4 regions of the Nocardioides sp. JCM 18998 genome follow, and region 4 is predicted to be linked to each of the others. Evidence: riboswitches for the same ligand, from Rfam matches in the RefSeq annotation. Region 4 holds a riboswitch; each other region holds the start of a gene.
The links. A riboswitch is a leader RNA that binds a small molecule or an ion and turns the genes downstream of it on or off. The one in region 4 is predicted to bind cobalamin.

Region 1 (4,168 bases), 1.3 Mb from region 4:
TCGCGCTTGAACAGGTTGGAGACCTGCGGCTCGATGCACTCGTACGCGCCGGCGATCGAGGCGATCGTCGCGGTCGGGGCGATCGCGATCAGCAGCGAGTTGCGCAGGCCCGTGGCCGCGACCCGCTCGCGCAGCGCTGCCCAGCGCTCGGTCTGGTTCGGGGTGACGCCCCACAGGTCGGGCTGCAGCTGGCCCTTCGCGGCCCGGGTCTCGGAGAACGAGGGGTGCGCGCCGTGCTGTTCGGCCAGGTCGGCGGAGACCTCCAGCGCCGTCAGGTAGACCTCCTCCTGGATGCGGGTGGAGAGCTCGAGCGCCTCGGCGGAGTCGAACGGCAGGTGCAGCGCGAAGAAGACGTCCTGCAGCCCCATCAGGCCCAGGCCGACCGGGCGCCAGCGCGGGTTGGAGGCGGCCGCCTCGGTGCTCGGGTAGAAGTTGATGTCGATCACGCGGTCGAGCAGCGGGACGGCGGTCCGTACGGTGGCGCGCAGCTTGTCCCAGTCGAGCATGGTGGTCGAGCCGGTCGAGACGACGTGTTGGGCGAGGTTGATCGAGCCGAGGTTGCACACGGCGGTCTCGGTGTCGGAGGAGACCTCGATTATCTCGGTGCACAGGTTCGACAGGTGCACCGTCGGGCCGCCGGGCGCATCCGTGGTCTGGTTGCAGGTGCGGTTGGAGGCGTCCTTGAACGTCATCCAGCCGTTGCCGGTCTGGGCGAGGGTCCGCATCATCTTGGCGTAGAGGTCGCGGGCCTTGACCGTACGCACGACACGACCCGCCGCCTCGAGCTCGCGGTAGCGGGTCTCGAACGCAGTGCCCCACAGGTCGACCAGCTCGGGTGCCTGGTCGGGGTCGATCAGCGACCAGTCCTCGTCGGCCTCGACGCGGCGCATGAACTCGTCGGGGATCCAGTTGGCGAGGTTGAGGTTGTGCGTACGGCGCGCCTCCTCGCCGGTGTTGTCGCGCAGCTCGAGGAACTCCTCGACGTCGGGGTGCCACGACTCGAGGTAGACGCACGCCGCGCCCTTGCGCCGTCCGCCCTGGTTGACCGCCGACACGGACGAGTCGAGGGTCCGCAGGAAGGGCACGATGCCGTTGGACTGGCCGTTGGTGCCGCGGATCAGCGCGCCGCGGGAGCGGACGCGGGAGAAGCCGATGCCTATGCCGCCGGCGAACTTCGAGAGCTTCGCGACCTGCATGTAGCGGCTGTAGATCGAGTCGAGCTCGTCCTTGGGGGAGTCGACCAGGTAGCACGACGACATCTGGCTGTGCCGGGTGCCGGAGTTGAACAGCGTCGGGCTCGAGGGGAGGTAGGCCAGCGAGGACATCAGCCGGTAGAACTCGATGGCCTCGGCCGGGCTCTGTGCCAGACCGCAGGCGACACGGAGCATGAAGTACTGCGGGGTCTCGACGACCAGTCGCGAGGTGGGGTGACGCAGCAGGTAGCGGTCGTAGACGGTGCGCAGCCCGAAGTACTCGAACCGGTTGTCGCCCTCGAGGTCGATGGCGAAGTCGAGCTTGCGGGCGTTGTCCTTGACGAAGCGTGCGGTCTCGTCGCCGATCAGGCCCTCGGCGTGACCGAGGCTGACGGACTGGCTGAAGGAGGCGACGCCCTGGTTGCGGACCTCCTTGTCGATATAGGCGGCCAGCAGGCGCGCGGCGAGGCGGGAGTACTCCGGCTCCTCGCCGATCATCTCGGCGGAGGTCTGAATGCTGAGCCGGTCCAGCTCGGCGGTGGTCGCGCCGTCATACAGGCCGCTGATCGTGCGGGTCGCGACCCGCATCGGGTCGACGTCGGGCAGATCGCCGCTGACGCGGTCGATGGCCCGAACGATCTTGTTGACGTCGACGCTCTCGGTGTCGCCGTTGCGCTTGAGCACCTGCATGGTGGCGCGGCGTACGGGCTCGGCCGGCATGGTGGGCAGCGGGGTGTCGATGACCGTCACTTCTCTCTCCTCGCGAGATCTGACTCAGGTCCGTGCCGGGAGGAGGAGACGACTGGCCTGCGAGGCACGACGGGCTCGCGGGTCTGGCGTCAGCCTTCCCACGAGGCCTCGGACCACCACACCCGACGGGTGTGGTGCGCTGGCAGGTCTTCGGACTCGCGGGCACATCCGACGCGTACTACGTCGGACGCCTACTGGCCGTCGCTTCCCAGATCTGCGATCCAGTGCTTGTGACGGCGGTCGTTCCCACTTACCGCTGCGGGGCAGTCCCGGATTCGCACCGGGTTCCCTCTTGCCTCCACGTGTCCGGCTGACACGCAGAACCAGCTACGCCAGCCACTATATATGGGAACTACATCCGTGCAACTCCCAACATGTGGATGTCTCACGTCGTCGCCGACGGGTCACGCAGCGGGCACGTCGCCCACCACGCCAGAGTCCCGAAACGCCCGAGGATCCGGTGATCGCGGCGGTCGAGGCTCAGCTCGCCGGGGGCGAGGCGAGAGCGTGCTCCATCTGGACACAGAGATCGTGGATGCACTGCTCGAGGCTCTCCCCGGTCTCCTTCTGCAGCAGGCCGAGGCTGAGCTCAGCGACCAGAAGAGCACCCCCGGCGAGCTCGCGCTCGTCGCTGAAGGATCCCAGGAGCTGCCGCGCGCCGTCGGCGTCGCCCCGGTTGCGAGCGGCGACGATGCCGGCGACCCGCTGCGCGGCGGCCACGACGGGGGCGAGCTCGGAGCGGCGCGAAGACTCGCTCACAGGATCAGCCCGGGCGTCTGATGGCGGGCCTTCTCGAAGCGGGCCTGGACGTCGGCCCAGTTCACGACGTTCCACCACTGCTTCACGAACGTCGCCTTGTCGTTCTTGTACTGCAGGTAGTACGCGTGCTCCCACATGTCGAGCATCAGCAGCGGGACCATGCAGATCGGCACGTTCCCCTGGTGGTCGAAGTGCTGGATGATGTACGGCCGCTGCGCGACCATGTCCCAGGTCAGCACGGACCAGCCGGATCCCTGGACGCCGAGAGCGTTGGCCTCGAAGTGGGCGCGGAACTTGTCGAAGCCGCCGAAGTACTCCTCGATCACCTGAGCGAGTTCGCCGGTCGGCTTGTCCCCACCGTCCGGGCTCATGTTGGGCCAGAACACCGAGTGGTTGACGTGGCCTCCGAGGTGGAAGGCGAGGTTCTTCTCCAGCGCCGAGAGGCCTCCGAAGGACTCGGCCTCGCGGGCCTCCGCGAGCTGCTCCACCGCGGTGTTGATGCCCTTGACATAGGTCGCGTGGTGCTTGTCGTGGTGCAGCTCCATGATCGCGCCGGAGATATAGGGCTCCAACGCCGCGTAGTCGTAGGGGAGGTCAGGGAGCGAGTAGTCGGCCATGATGCAAGCCTGTCGCTACTGCGAATCATTTGCAATAGTGACAGAGAACTCGCCTCCCTGAGCGCTGTGGTGGCCTTGGAAGGCTCGAACATCGGACAACGCCGCACGAGCGCCCAGGGTCGGCGAAACCTGGGTTGGTGACGTTGGGGCCGACGACAGGAAGCGCGAACGGGCACGCACGCTGCCTGGCAGGTCGAGTCCGCAGAGAGTCCGCAGGACGTCCGTCGCGGTCCCTCAACAACCGCTGTGACCGTTGACGACCATCGCGGCATCTGCGCAGGTCGAGCCAGGGTTTCGGGCACAATCGCTCATCTCCGTCAGCTGCCATCACGGCGTGGACGACTTCCCCTGGTACTACTGATCTCGCAGGGCTCCGCAGCTCAGAGGGCCGGCAGATGGCCGAACCGCGGCAGGCACGCCAGGGCCAGTGCCACCTCGGTCCGGCGCTCGGTGAGCGGGTGGCCGAGCAGCTCCTCGGCCTGGGCGAGGCGGTAGCGCACGGTGTTCTTGTGCACGAAGAGGTCCGTGGCGGCCAGCTCGACGCTGCCGCCGCGACGGAGGTAGGCCGCCACCGTCTCGCGTAGGCGCTCCACCAGCGGGGTGGCGTCCGCGAGCGCGCCGAGCTCGCGCTGGATCAGCGCGGCGACGGCCGCCTTGCGCCCCGCCGCGACACACGCGAGCTCGACGTCGGCGTACAGCGTGGTGGTGCCTGTCGCGGTCTCGGTCTCGATGGCGTGGCGCTGTGCGTCGACGGCCTCGCGATGGGAGGAGCGGAATGCCGCGAGCCCCGTGCCGGGCGTCCCTGCGCTGATGCTCACCCCGGATTCGGCGCCTTCGCGAACCTCGGCC
Region 2 (4,168 bases), 1.2 Mb from region 4:
CGAGCATGATCGCCTCGGACGAGCCCTGGGTGCGGGCGCCCGTCGTCTCGCCGGGGGCGTGGAACAGATCCGCGAGCATCCGGATGCAGCGCTGCTCGATCTCGGCGGTGCGCGGGTACTCGGCGTGGTCGATGAAGTTGCGGTGCAGGTTCTCCGCGATCAGCTGCTGCGCCTCCGGCTCCATCCAGGTGGTGACGAAGGTGGCCAGGTTGCGTGCGGGCTCGCCCTCGATCTCCATCTCGGAGGCCACCAGCCGGTAGGCGTCGGAGGACGTCATCCCGCCCGCTGGGAAGGTCTGGCTGGGCGGGGCCTGGGTCGCGAACCGGTTGCCGAACAGGGCCGAGTCGGCGTCCGAGGAGGTGGTCATGCGCGTACTCCTTCGAGGGTCGAAGGCTGAGGCGCGCCTCCCGGCCGGGAGGGTGGAGGGCGGCGCCGAATGATGGAGCCGAATGACGCGGCGGGGTGCACCCGGCGCGACGGCCGGACGCCGTCGAGCCTACCTCCGTCGACGATCGCCCGACGGCTGGCGAGGCGGGCACCGACGCGGCGCAGGTACGGGCGCGGTGTGCTCGGACACGAATCGTCCCGCTCGCCCGTTGCGTGAAGCGGGCGGCGGGACGACGTCGACCTGGCAGGTACCCACGGCGGGTGAGGCCATGCGCGCCGCGGTCATACGCGGGGTGCGTGCTGATCGAGCGCCTACCCCCTCGCGCGACGCGCTCGGCTTTGTCACGATGGAGCGGTGAGCGACCACCCTCGGCTCCTCCAGACCGTCATCGACGGAACCGACATCCGCGGCCTCGCCGAGTTCTACCGTCTGCTGCTGGGCATGACGTACCGGCCGGGGGACGAGCCGCCGGCGTCGGGGACGGACGATGCCGACTGGCTCGTGCTGATCGACCCGAATGGCGGCAGTCACCTCGCCTTCCAGCAGGTCGATCGCCTGGATCCGACGACGTGGCCCGAGCCCGATGTGCCAATGCAGATGCATCTCGACTGCACAGTGGAGGACGTCGAGACCCTCCATCGCCAGCGCGAGCGGGCCGAGGATCTGGGTGCGACGCTGCTCCTGGACAGGACGGCCGATCCGGAGGAGCCGCTCTACGTCCTCGCCGACCCGGCCGGGCACCCGTTCTGCATCTTCGTCGCGTGAGGGGCGGACAGCAGAGAAACTGGTGAGAACGGGGCCCCTGCCAGGCCGGCAGCGTGCCCCGTTCTCACCAGTTGCCTCGCGTGACGCCCGCGGCCTCGACGGTCTGCCGGTCTACGTCGGGCGCGCACCCGGCGACCCGTTCCCGGGGATGCGGACCTTCGGACCCGACCCTCGGAGCTGCCCGGCGTCCATCGCTTCTACGTCGACCCCGGCATCCCGATCAGCGTCCACGTCACCGGCTACTTCATCGAGCACAGTGAGTCGCTGGCGAACCTGGACACGCCATCGCCGGGCGCCTCGGTCTGGTCACCGAGGCCACGACCGGCCGCCGTGAGGAGCGCCGGCCGGCGTTCGCGTGGGCCTTCGAACGCGCACGCCCGCGGTCGCGTAGTCTGAGCGCGCCAGTCGCACTCCCACGTGGAGTCAGGGAACCCGGTGTGAATCCGGGACTGACGCGCAGCGGTATGGGTGACGGGCGGGGCACGTAGCGATACAGCCACTGGATCCAAGGTGATCTGGGAAGGCGCCTCGTCCGGATGATCCCGAGTCCGAAGACCTGCTGGCCCAGGTGACAACCGTCGCCCGGTCATCGCGGACCCCGCGCACGGGTCCCAGACCCCGAAGGACCCGTCGGTGCCCTCCCCACCCCGCGTACGCGCGGACCGCTGTCCCGGCGTGCTCCGGCCCTGGCCGGCCGATGACGGGCTGCTCGTGCGGCTGCGCCTGATCGGCGGCCGTGTCTCCGCCGCGAGCCTGCGCTCGCTTCTCGAGGTCGCCGAGCGGTACGGCGACGGCCGCATCCACCTGACCTCCCGGACCAACCTCCAGCTCCGCGGACTGCCGTCCGATGACGGTGCGCTCCCGGAGGGCGTGCTGACGACGATCGAGGGGACCGGCCTCCTCCCGAGCCGCGCCCATGACCTGGTGCGCAACGTGATGGTCTCGCCGCAGACCGGGCTCGCCGGTGGCGTCGCGGATCTGCGCCCGGCCGCCGACGCCCTCGACGCCGCCCTGCTCGCCGATGCCCGCCTCGGCGAGCTGCCGGGACGGTTCCTCTTCGTCCTCGACGACGGCCGCGGCGATCTCCGCGACCGGGACTGCGATCTCGGGCTGGTCGCCCTCGACGCCGGCTCCGCGCAGCTGCGAGTCGGCGCCGCGTACGGACGGATCGTGCGGCTCGACGACGCGGCCACGGAGCTCGCCGGCCTCGCCGCGCGCTTCCTCGCCGCCCGCGGCAGCGGTGCCGCCGCGGCGTGGCACGTCCGCGAGCTCCCCGCGCCGCTGACGCCGACCCGGCCCGTCGACCCGCGCGTGCCACCGCCGGCCGGACCGCTTCCGTACGGCGACGTGCCGGGCGGGCATCACGTCGAGATCCCCGACGCCCTGCTCGACCGCCCGCTGCTCGCCACGCTCACCGCAGCCGCCCCCACCCTGATCGTCACGCCGTGGCGTGGGGTGCTCATCCCGGAGGATCCCCGATGACCCAGCGCGTCGATCACCCCATCGATCACCCCGTCGATCACCCCGGCGACCTGCGCAGGCCTCCGCGCCGCTATGCGTACGTGGACAGCGGCCCGGCGATCTACGTCGACTCCTTCGCCACCATCCGTCGCGAGGCCGACCTGTCGCGGGTGCCGGCGGACGCGGAGAAGCTCGCGGTCCGGATGATCCACGGCAGTGGCCAGGTCGACCTCGCCGCCGACCTCGTCGTCCACCCGCGCGTCGTCGCGGCCGCCCGTGCGGCGCTCGAGGCCGGAGCGCCGATGCTGTGCGACGCCACCATGGTCGCGACCGGCGTCACCCGCGCCCGGTTGCCGAAGGACAACGAGGTGCTCTGCCTGCTCAACGACGAGCGCGTGCCAGCGCTCGCGCGGGCGATGGGGACCACCCGTACGGCCGCTGCGGTCTCGCTGTGGGTGCCGCACCTGGAAGGGGCGGTGGTCGCGATCGGCAACGCCCCGACCGCCCTCTTCCACCTGCTCGAGCTGATCCTCGACGGCGGTCCGCGACCGGCCGCGATCGTGGGCTGCCCGGTCGGCTTCATCGGTGCGGCCGAGTCGAAGCAGGCGCTGGTCGACCTGGCCGGCGAGCACGACATCGACATCCCGTACGTCACGGTGCGCGGTCGCCGTGGCGGCTCGGCGATGACCTCCTCCGCGCTCAACGCGCTCGCCCAGGAGGTCGAGTGATGAGCGCGGGAGGCATGGCGAGGGGCAGCTTCACCGTCGTCGGGATCGGCCCGGGCGACCCGGAGCTGATCACGATCAAGGCGGCGCGGATCATCGGCGAGGCCGACGTCGTCGCCTTCCACGCGGGTGTCCGCAGGCAGTCGCACGCTCGCCGCATCGCGGCCGACCTCATCCCGGCCGACGCCCTCGAGGAGGAGCTGCGCTACCCGGTCACCACCGGCACCACCGACCACCCCGGCGGCTACGTCGGCGCGATGGCCGACTTCTACGAGGAGTGCGCGAACCGGCTCGGCACGCACCTGGACGCCGGGCGCGACGTCGTGCTGCTCGCCGAGGGGGATCCGTTGTTCTACGGCTCCTCGATGTACCTGCACGACCGGTTCAAGGACCGCTACGTCACGTCGGTCGTGCCCGGGATCCCGGCCTTCGCCGCTGCGACAGCCGCCGTCGCCGGCGCTGCGGGCCCGCTGGTCCGGCAGAGCGACGTGCTCACCGTCCTGCCCGGCACCCTGCCCGAGCCCGAGCTGGCCCGCCGCCTGGCCGACACGGATGGCGCGATCATCATGAAGCTCGGCCGCACGTTCCCGGCGGTTCGTGCGGCCCTCGCCGCCGCGGGCCGACTCGAGGGCTCCTGGTACGTCGAGCGGGCCTCCCAAGCCGAGGAACGCTGGCTCCCGGTCGCCGACGTCGACCCCGACACGGTGCCGTACTTCTCGCTCGTCGTGGTCCCCGGCGACAGCGGCGTGACGACCAGCGCCGAGCGGATGCGAGCCGGGGTTTCGAGGCTCGCGGGTCTCGATACGCCGTCGCTCGTACCTCGCGACGG
Region 3 (4,168 bases), 1.1 Mb from region 4:
CCAGCAAAACGGGACTGGCGGCGGCACCCGCCAGGGTGCAGGCTGCCGTCTAGTACGGCAGCGGCACCCGGTCCCCCACCCTCCGAGAGGCAACCGATGTCACAGCAGGACTCCGCGCAGCCCGCCAAGACCCCCGTCGTCTTCATCCACGGCCTGTGGCTGCACGCCAGCAGCTGGCAGCCGTGGATCGACCGGTTCGAGAGCCGCGGCTACGCGCCGATCGCGCCCGGCTGGCCGCACGAGCCGGCCACCGTGGCCGAGGCGCGCGCCAACCCGAAGGCCGTCGCCGGCGTCGGCATCGACCAGGTCACCCAGCACTACGCTGCGATCATCAGCGAGCTGCCGGAGGCCCCCGTCCTCGTCGGGCACTCGTTCGGCGGCCTGTTCGTCCAGAAGCTGCTCGGCATGGGCCTGGGCCGCGCGGGCGTCGCGATCGACCCGGCGCAGATCAAGGGCGTCCTGCCGCTGCCGCTCGCCCAGCTGCGCTCGGGCTTCCCGGTGCTGGGCAACCCGGGCAACAAGAAGAAGTCCGTCGCGCTGACCAAGCCGCAGTTCCGGTACGGCTTCGGCAACGCGCTCCCCGAGCAGGAGTCCGACGCGCTCTGGGACGCGCACACCATCCCCTCGCCCGGGCGGCCACTCTTCGAGGCGGCGTTCGCGAACTTCAGCGGCAAGTCGCCGGCCAAGGTGGCCACCGACAACAACACCCGCGGCCCGCTGCTGATGATCTCCGGGAAGCTCGACCACACCGTGCCCGACGTCGTCACCCGCGCCGCGTACAAGCTCTACGGCAAGTCGAGCGCCGTGACCGAGCTCAAGCAGTACCCCGACCGCGGCCACTCGCTGACCCTCGACCACGGCTGGATCGAGGTCGCCGACGACGTCCTTGACTGGCTGGACAAGCAGGCCGCCGCCGCCTGAGCCAGGCTCAGCCGTGTGCGCCGGGCTCGTGCTCGGCGTGACTCGCCTGCTCGAACTGGAACGTGGAGTGCTCGACGTCGAAATGACCGCCGAGGCACTCCTGCAGGGCGTCGAGCAGGCGAGGCGCGTGCCCGTCGAGGAAGCAGCCGTCGTCGATCACCACGTGGGCCGACAGCGCCGGCATCCCCGAGGTGATCGTCCAGGCGTGCAGGTCGTGCACCTCACGGACGTGATCGACGCCGAGCAGGTGCGCCCGGACCTGGGTCAGGTCGACCCCGGCCGGGGCGCCCTCGAGCAGGATCCGCCCCGACTCGCGGAGCAGTCCCCATGCGGCGCTGACCATCAGGCCGACGACGACCAGTGAGGCGATCGAGTCAGCCCTCGACCAGCCGGTCGCCAGGATCACGATGGCCGCGATGACGGTGCCGACGAAGCCGTAGAGGTCCGTGAGGATGTGCTGGTAGGCGCCCTCGACGTTGAGGCTGGCGCGGTTGGCGCGCGCGATCAGCCAGGCGGCGGCGACGTTGACCACGCAACCGACCAGGGCGACGACGAGCACCGGGACACCGGCCACGTCGGGATGGGTGGCGAAGAGCCGTCGGATCGCCTCCACGAGCACGATCCCGGAGACCACCAGCATGGTGATGCCGTTGACCGCGGCGGCGACGATCTCGGCACGCTTCAGCCCGTACGTCCAGCGCTCCGAGACCGGCCGCGCGGCCAGGCTCATCGCCCAGAGCGCAGCAGCGATCGCCCCTGCATCGGTGAGCATGTGCCCCGCGTCGGAGAGGAGCGCGAGGGAGTCGGCGGCGAAGGCCACCACCACCTCGGCGGCCATGAACGCCAGCAGCAGGACCAGCGCCGCGATCAGGTACGAGCGCCGGGCGTCGGTCTCGATGCCGTGCGCATGCGCATGGCCGTGTGCATGCTCGTGCTCATGGCGGTGCCCGTCGTGCGGTCCCTGGTGATCCACGCCGCCCATCCTCCCGTACTGTTCGCAGTGCCTGTGGCGCAGGAACCCGGTGTGAGTCCGGGGCGGTTCCGCCACTGTGACCTCGCTCCGCGTCCGATCTTCCCGGGCCCAGGGTGAGGCAGCCAGACACTGGCCGCAGGCGTTTCCGACCGATCAACGGGGCGAGAACCCCGAGGAGGAGCCGCTGCCATGCGGATCGCGCTGCTGTCCACGTCCGACACCGACCTGCTCTCGGCGCGCGCCGGAGGCGCCGACTACGCATGGGCCAATCCGTCGCGCGCCGGCGACGCAGCCCTCGCCGCGGCCGTCGAGGGCGCCGATCTGGTGGTCGTACGCCTCCTCGGCTCTCCGCACGACCTGTGGCCCGGCGTCGAAGCGGTCCGGGCCGCCGGAACGCCCTTGGTCGTGCTCGGCGGCGAGCAGCAGCCCAGCGCGGAGCTGATGGAGCTCTCGACGGTGCCGATGGGGGTCGCGGCCGAGGCGCACCGCTACCTCGCCGAGGGCGGCCCGGCCAACCTCGCCCAGCTGCACGCGTTCCTGTCCGACACCGTGCTGCTCACCGGTGAGGGCTTCGAGCCGCCCGCCGTCCTCCCCGCCTGGGGCTTCGCCGCGCGCCCGAGTCTCGATACGCCCTCGCCTAGCGGCTCGGGCTACTCGACCAACGGAGCCGGTGGTCGAGTGGCGAGCGCCGGTGAGTCCGGTGGTCGAGTGGCGAGCGCCGGTGAGTCCGGTGGTCGAGTAGCGAGCGCCAGCGAGCATATCGAGACCCGGCCACGTATCGGCGTGCTGTACTACCGCGCCCACGAGGCCAGCGGGAACACGGCGTTCGTGCACGCGCTCGCTGATGCGATCGACGCGACCGGCGCGGCGGTGGGGGTGCCGATCTTCGCCGGTTCGCTGCGCTCGGCCCCCGACGACCTGTACGACGCCCTCGGCACACTGGACGCGCTCGTCGTCACCGTGCTCGCGGCCGGCGGCTCGGTGCCGGCGACCGCCAGCGCCGGCGAGGACGACGAGGCCTGGGACGTGGAGCGGATGGCTGCGCTCGACATCCCCGTGCTGCAGGGCCTCGCACTGACCAGCAGCCGCGCGGAGTGGGCGGCCTCCGACGACGGCGTCACTCCGCTGGACTACGCCAGCCAGATCGCGATCCCGGAGTTCGACGGCCGGATCAGCACCGCGCCGTTCTCCTTCAAGGAGGTCGACGAGCAGGGCCTGCCGCATTACGTGGCCGACCCCGAACGCTGCGCCCGCGTCGCCGGCATCGCCGTCAACCACGCTCGTCTACGACACGCTCCGAACGCGGAGAAGCGGCTCGCGCTGGTGCTCTCGGCCTACCCCACCAAGCACGCCCGGATCGGCAACGCCGTCGGCCTCGACACCCCGGTCTCCGCGATCCGGCTGCTGCGCCGGCTGCGCGATGAGGGCTACGACCTCGGGAGCGACAACGTCGTCACCCGGATCCTGGACGGGGTCTCGACATGCTCGACCTCCGAGACCGAGGCCGGTGACGCGCTGATCCATGCCCTCATCGCCGCCGGAGGCCAGGACGAGGAGTGGCTGACCTCCGCCGACCTGACCGATGCGCACGTACGGATCACGAAGGCCCAGTACGACGCCTGGACGGCCGACCTGCCCGAGGACCTGCGGGCGTCGATGACCGAGGCGTGGGGCGAGGCTCCCGGCAGCCTCTTCGTCAACGATGCCGGCGAGCTGGTCCTCGCCACCCTGCAGGCCGGCAACGTCGTCATCATGATCCAGCCGCCGCGCGGCTTCGGCGAGAACCCGGTCGCGATCTACCACGACCCCGACCTGCCGGTGACGCACCACTACCTCGCCGCGTACCGCTGGCTCGAGCACGGGTTCGGGGCCAACGCCGTGGTCCACCTCGGCAAGCACGGCTCGCTGGAGTGGCTGCCCGGCAAGAACGCCGCCCTCTCCGCATCGTGCGGCACCGACGCGACGCTCGGCAGCCTGCCGCTGATCTACCCGTTCCTGGTCAACGACCCCGGCGAGGGTGCCCAGGCCAAGCGCCGCGCCCACGCCACCATCGTCGACCACCTGGTGCCGCCGATGGCGCGCGCCGAGTCGTACGGCGACATCGCTCGGCTGGAGGCACTGCTGGAGGAGTACGACAAGATCTCGACGATGGACCCGGCCAAGCTGCCGGCGATCCGCGGGGAGATCTGGCAGCTGATGCACGCCGCCGAGCTGCACCGCGACCTCGGTCTCGAGGAGCGCCCGGACGATGAGGAGTTCGACGACTTCCTGCTG
Region 4 (4,168 bases):
CGAAGAACTTCCAGACCAGCCAGTACGACGAGCCGATCGCGTTCGAGGGCTACCTCGACGTGGAAGTGCGGGATGAGGCGGGTGAGACCTCGATTCACAGGATCGAGATCGAGCGCGCGCACATGGAGGAGGACACCGGCAAGGCCACCCACGTGGGCGGCGCGACGGGTCGCATCCACGGTGCCGACTACTCGCTGATCGACTACAACCGCGCCGGCATCCCGCTGATCGAGATCGTCACCAAGCCGATCCTGAACACGGGTGCGAAGGCGCCGCTGGTGGCCAAGGCGTACGTCTCCGCGCTGCGCGACCTGATCAAGGCGCTCGGCGTCTCCGACGTCCGGATGGACCAGGGCTCGATGCGCTGCGACGTCAACCTGTCGCTGGCCCCGAAGGGCCCGGAGAACGCTGGGAAACTCGGCACCCGCTCGGAGACCAAGAACGTCAACTCGCTGCGCTCGGTGGAGCGCGCGGTGCGCTTCGAGATGTCACGCCACGCCGGCATCCTGCTCGGCGGCGGCTCGGTGCTGCAGGAGACCCGTCACTTCCACGAGGCCGACGGCACCACCTCGTCGGGCCGGGAGAAGTCGGACGCCGAGGACTACCGCTACTTCCCGGAGCCCGACCTGGTCCCGGTCGCGCCGTCGCGCGAGTGGGTCGAGGAGCTGCGGGGGACCCTGCCGGAGAACCCGGCCGAGCGCCGTACCCGCCTGCAGGCCGACTGGGGCTTCACCGACCTGGAGATGCGCGACGCGATCAACGCCGACGCGATCGACCTCATCGAGGAGACCGTCGCGGCCGGCGCGGCTCCGCAGGCCGCCCGCAAGTGGTGGCTCTCGGAGATCTCGCGCCGCGCCAACGAGGCCGGCGTCGAGCTGTCAGCGGCCGGCGTCTCCCCGGCTCAGGTCGCCGAGGTGCAGAAGCTGATCGACGAGGGCACCCTCAACGACAAGCTCGCGCGCCAGGTCTTCGACGGCCTCTTCGCCGGCGAGGGCACGGCCGCCGAGATCATCGAGAAGCGCGGCCTCGCGCTCGTCTCCGACGACGGCCCGCTGCTGGCCGCCATCGAGGAGGCGCTCGCCGCCCAGCCCGACATCGCCGACAAGATCCGCGGCGGCAACCACAAGGCGGCCGGCGCCATCGTCGGCGCGGTGATGAAGGCGACCCGCGGCCAGGCCGACGCCGCCCGGGTGCAGCAGCTGATCGTCGAGAAGCTCAGCTGACGGCGGTCGGTCCAGCAAGGTATGTAGCCGAACCCGCACTTCCCACGGTGAGTTCCACCCGGGAAGTGCGGGTTCCTCTGCATACCTCGACGGACCAGCCGTGGGCCCACCCACGCTCCTGAGGTCGTGACTCGGCACCGGCCGCGTTAGGCTGCGCCGTACTCAAATTCCATACACGCCCGTAGCGGGGGAAGCCGGTGAGACTCCGGCGCTGACCCGCAACCGTGACCCCTTGGGGGAGCCGGAGCACCTGCCACGACGCGTCTTGACCACAACGCTGCCGAGGTACGCAGCGGGTCGGCTCCCGGTCCTCGGACCCGGTCCACCCGTCGCTAGCAGCGGGAAGGACCCATGCACAAGCTCGTCCGGCGCTCCAGCGCCCTGGCCGCCGCGGCGCTCGCCGCGGGCGCCCTTACTCTTCCGGCCGGCTCGGCCCAGGCGAAGGCCCCGACGGTGGCCGCCGTCGCCTCCACCGCCGCCTCGCTCACGGCGGGAGGCTCGTGGCTCGCCACCGAGCTCGCCGCCGGCGCCTGGGGCTCGACCTACGACGGCACCTTCTACCCGGACATGGGCTCGGTGATCGACGCCGGCTACGCCGCGCGCGCCGCGGGCAAGAGCGCCGCGGTGCTCAAGGCCGGCAACACCCTCGCGGTGCCGGCCAACGCCGACTCCTACGTCGGCACCGGCGGCGAGCACTACGCCGGCCCGACCGCCAAGGCGCTCGCGTTCCAGCAGCACCTCGGCCGGTCCAGCACGCTCGCGTCGCACAACCTTCTCGCCGACCTGGAGTCGATGGTCACCGCGACCGGCCGCATCCAGGACAGCTCGGCGTACGGTGACTACGCGAACACCATCGGTCAGTCGTTCGCCGCCGAGGCGCTGCACGCCGCGGGGAGCAGCAAGGCCGCCGCGGCCACCAGCTTCCTGCTCACCCAGCAGTGCAAGGCCGGTTGGTTCCGGCTCTACTTCACCGATGTCACCCCCGCCGCGACGGGTCCCGACGACTACCCGCTGCACGCGCAGTCGGACGCCGCCTGCGACACCGACTCTGCCGCGACGGCCGACACCGACGTGACCGCGTACGCCATCCTCAACCTGCTCGACCAGCGCTCGACGCCGGCCGTGTCCGCCGCGATCGCCAAGGCGCTCGGCTGGCTCGAGGCCGCCCAGAAGTCGGACGGGTCGTTCATCGGCGGCATCAGCACCGCCACCTCGAACGCCGACAGCACCGGCCTCGCGGGCTGGGCGCTCGGTGCCGCGGGTGACAAGCCCGCTGCCGCGAAGGCGGCGAGCTGGGTCTACCGCCACCAGGTGCACAGCGGTCCCGACGCCGGGGCCGTCGCGTACGACGATGCCGCACTCAAGGCCGTCACCGCCAAGGGCATCGACGACACCGTGATCGGCCAGTGGCGTACGGCCACGGCGCAGGCACTGCCCTCGCTCGCGTATCTGCCGGTCACCAAGATCGCCGCCAAGCCGGCCAAGAGCGCCCACCACGGCACGGTCGGCGTGAAGGTCACCGTCGGTGGCAAGCCGTTCACCGGGAAGGTCACCGTCAAGGTCGGCAAGAAGAAGCTGACCGCCAAGGTCCGCAAGGGCGTTCTCAGCCTGAAGTCCGCGAAGGTCTTCCGCGGCAAGAAGAAGGTCCGCGCCACGATCTGGTTCAAGGGCTCCAGCACGGTCGCGCCGTTCAGCAAGACCCTCGTGCTCAAGGCCGCGAAGCGCTGATGCTCTCCACCCTGCGATCGGTCGTCGCCGCGGCTGTCCTGGCAACAGGGCTGGCCGTGGCGGCGATCGCCGTACCCGCCGCTGCGCCGGCGTCGGCCGCGGCCTGCGGTGACGCCCGGGGCGTCACCGTGGTGGTCGACCCGCAGCAGCTCGGCGGCGGGGCTCAGGAGGTCTGCGATGCCTCCGGCGCCGGCCGGACCGCGAGCGCGATCTTCGAGGAGTCCGGGTTCCACCAGAGCTACGCAGTCAACGGCGGGATGGTCTGCCGGGTCAACGGCGTGCCCGCCAGCGACCCGTGCCGCAACGACCCGCCCGCCACCGCCTACTGGAGCCTGTGGTGGTCCGACGGCACCACCGGCTGGGTGTACGCCAGCCTCGGCGCCGGCTCGCTGAAGATCCCGGCCGGCGGCTCGGTCGCCTGGTCCTGGCAGGGGCAGAGCGCCAGGAACCTGCCGAGCATCGCCCCGGCAGCGCACGCGGCTGCCCCCACCACACCTGACACTTCCGCGAAGGCGAAGCCGTCCACCAAGGCCCAGTCCACCCAGGCCCAGTCCACGCCGGCTCGCCCGGCCAAGGTCACGCAGAAGGCCCAACAGACGGCCCAGCAGACGGCCCAGCAGACGGTCGTCCCGACGACCACCTCCGACCCCACGGCGTCGGCCACGGCCACGCCGAGCGCGGGCGCTTCCACGCCGGCCGCCAAGCGCACGAAGCACGCCGCGAGCGTGACGGCCTCCGCCTCTGTCTCGGCGAGCGCTGCGGTGGGCTCGGCCACGCCGACTCCGACCCCGTCCGTTCCTGCAGACTCGACGCTCACAGGTGCAAACTCGGTGGGATCTTCTGCAGACTCGGGCCTGCCGGGTTGGGTCGCGCCCGCCATCATCGCCGCGCTCGCGGTCGCTGCTGGTGGGATCACGCTGGCTCGTCGCCGGATGCGCTGACCGGTACGACATGGCGCGACCGGCACGCGACCTCCACCCGATCGCCTGGTGGCTCTGGGCGATCGGGCTGGCGACGTACGCCTCTCAGACCACCAACCCGTACCTGCTCCTGCTGCTGATCGGGGTGGCGTCGCTCGTGGTGAGCGCGCGCCGCTCCGATCAGCCGTGGGCGCGCACCTTCCGGCTCTACCTCGTGGCCGGCGCGTTCATCGTGGCGATCCGGGTCGGCTTCCGGATCCTGCTCGGCAGCGGCTTCGGCGGCACCGTGATCCTCGA

Region 1: another riboswitch for cobalamin. It lies ahead of ACZ5L9_RS06080 (ribonucleoside-diphosphate reductase subunit alpha); the one in region 4 lies ahead of ACZ5L9_RS11980 (hypothetical protein).
Region 2: another riboswitch for cobalamin. It lies ahead of ACZ5L9_RS17700 (nitrite reductase); the one in region 4 lies ahead of ACZ5L9_RS11980 (hypothetical protein).
Region 3: another riboswitch for cobalamin. It lies ahead of cobN (cobaltochelatase subunit CobN); the one in region 4 lies ahead of ACZ5L9_RS11980 (hypothetical protein).

The regions. Positions count from the first base shown of each region.
Region 1 covers NZ_AP043886.1:1,271,466-1,275,633, reverse strand. Annotated here, with positions in the region: gene ACZ5L9_RS06080 (ribonucleoside-diphosphate reductase subunit alpha) at 1-1,943, opposite strand, end outside; cobalamin riboswitch at 2,068-2,286, opposite strand; gene ACZ5L9_RS06075 (hypothetical protein) at 2,424-2,702, opposite strand; gene ACZ5L9_RS06070 (superoxide dismutase) at 2,699-3,319, opposite strand; gene ACZ5L9_RS06065 (PucR family transcriptional regulator) at 3,700-4,168, opposite strand, start outside.
Region 2 covers NZ_AP043886.1:3,744,209-3,748,376, reverse strand. Annotated here, with positions in the region: gene ACZ5L9_RS17710 (glutamate decarboxylase) at 1-367, opposite strand, end outside; gene ACZ5L9_RS17705 (VOC family protein) at 743-1,153, shown strand; cobalamin riboswitch at 1,539-1,731, shown strand; gene ACZ5L9_RS17700 (nitrite reductase) at 1,787-2,635, shown strand; gene ACZ5L9_RS17695 (precorrin-8X methylmutase) at 2,632-3,342, shown strand; gene cobJ (precorrin-3B C(17)-methyltransferase) at 3,342-4,168, shown strand, end outside.
Region 3 covers NZ_AP043886.1:3,648,670-3,652,837, forward strand. Annotated here, with positions in the region: gene ACZ5L9_RS17185 (alpha/beta hydrolase) at 97-921, shown strand; gene ACZ5L9_RS17190 (cation diffusion facilitator family transporter) at 929-1,903, opposite strand; cobalamin riboswitch at 1,912-2,046, shown strand; gene cobN (cobaltochelatase subunit CobN) at 2,084-4,168, shown strand, end outside.
Region 4 covers NZ_AP043886.1:2,553,529-2,557,696, forward strand. Annotated here, with positions in the region: gene gatB (Asp-tRNA(Asn)/Glu-tRNA(Gln) amidotransferase subunit GatB) at 1-1,223, shown strand, start outside; cobalamin riboswitch at 1,356-1,495, shown strand; gene ACZ5L9_RS11980 (hypothetical protein) at 1,575-2,951, shown strand; gene ACZ5L9_RS11985 (hypothetical protein) at 2,951-3,892, shown strand; gene ACZ5L9_RS11990 (energy-coupling factor transporter transmembrane component T) at 3,903-4,168, shown strand, end outside.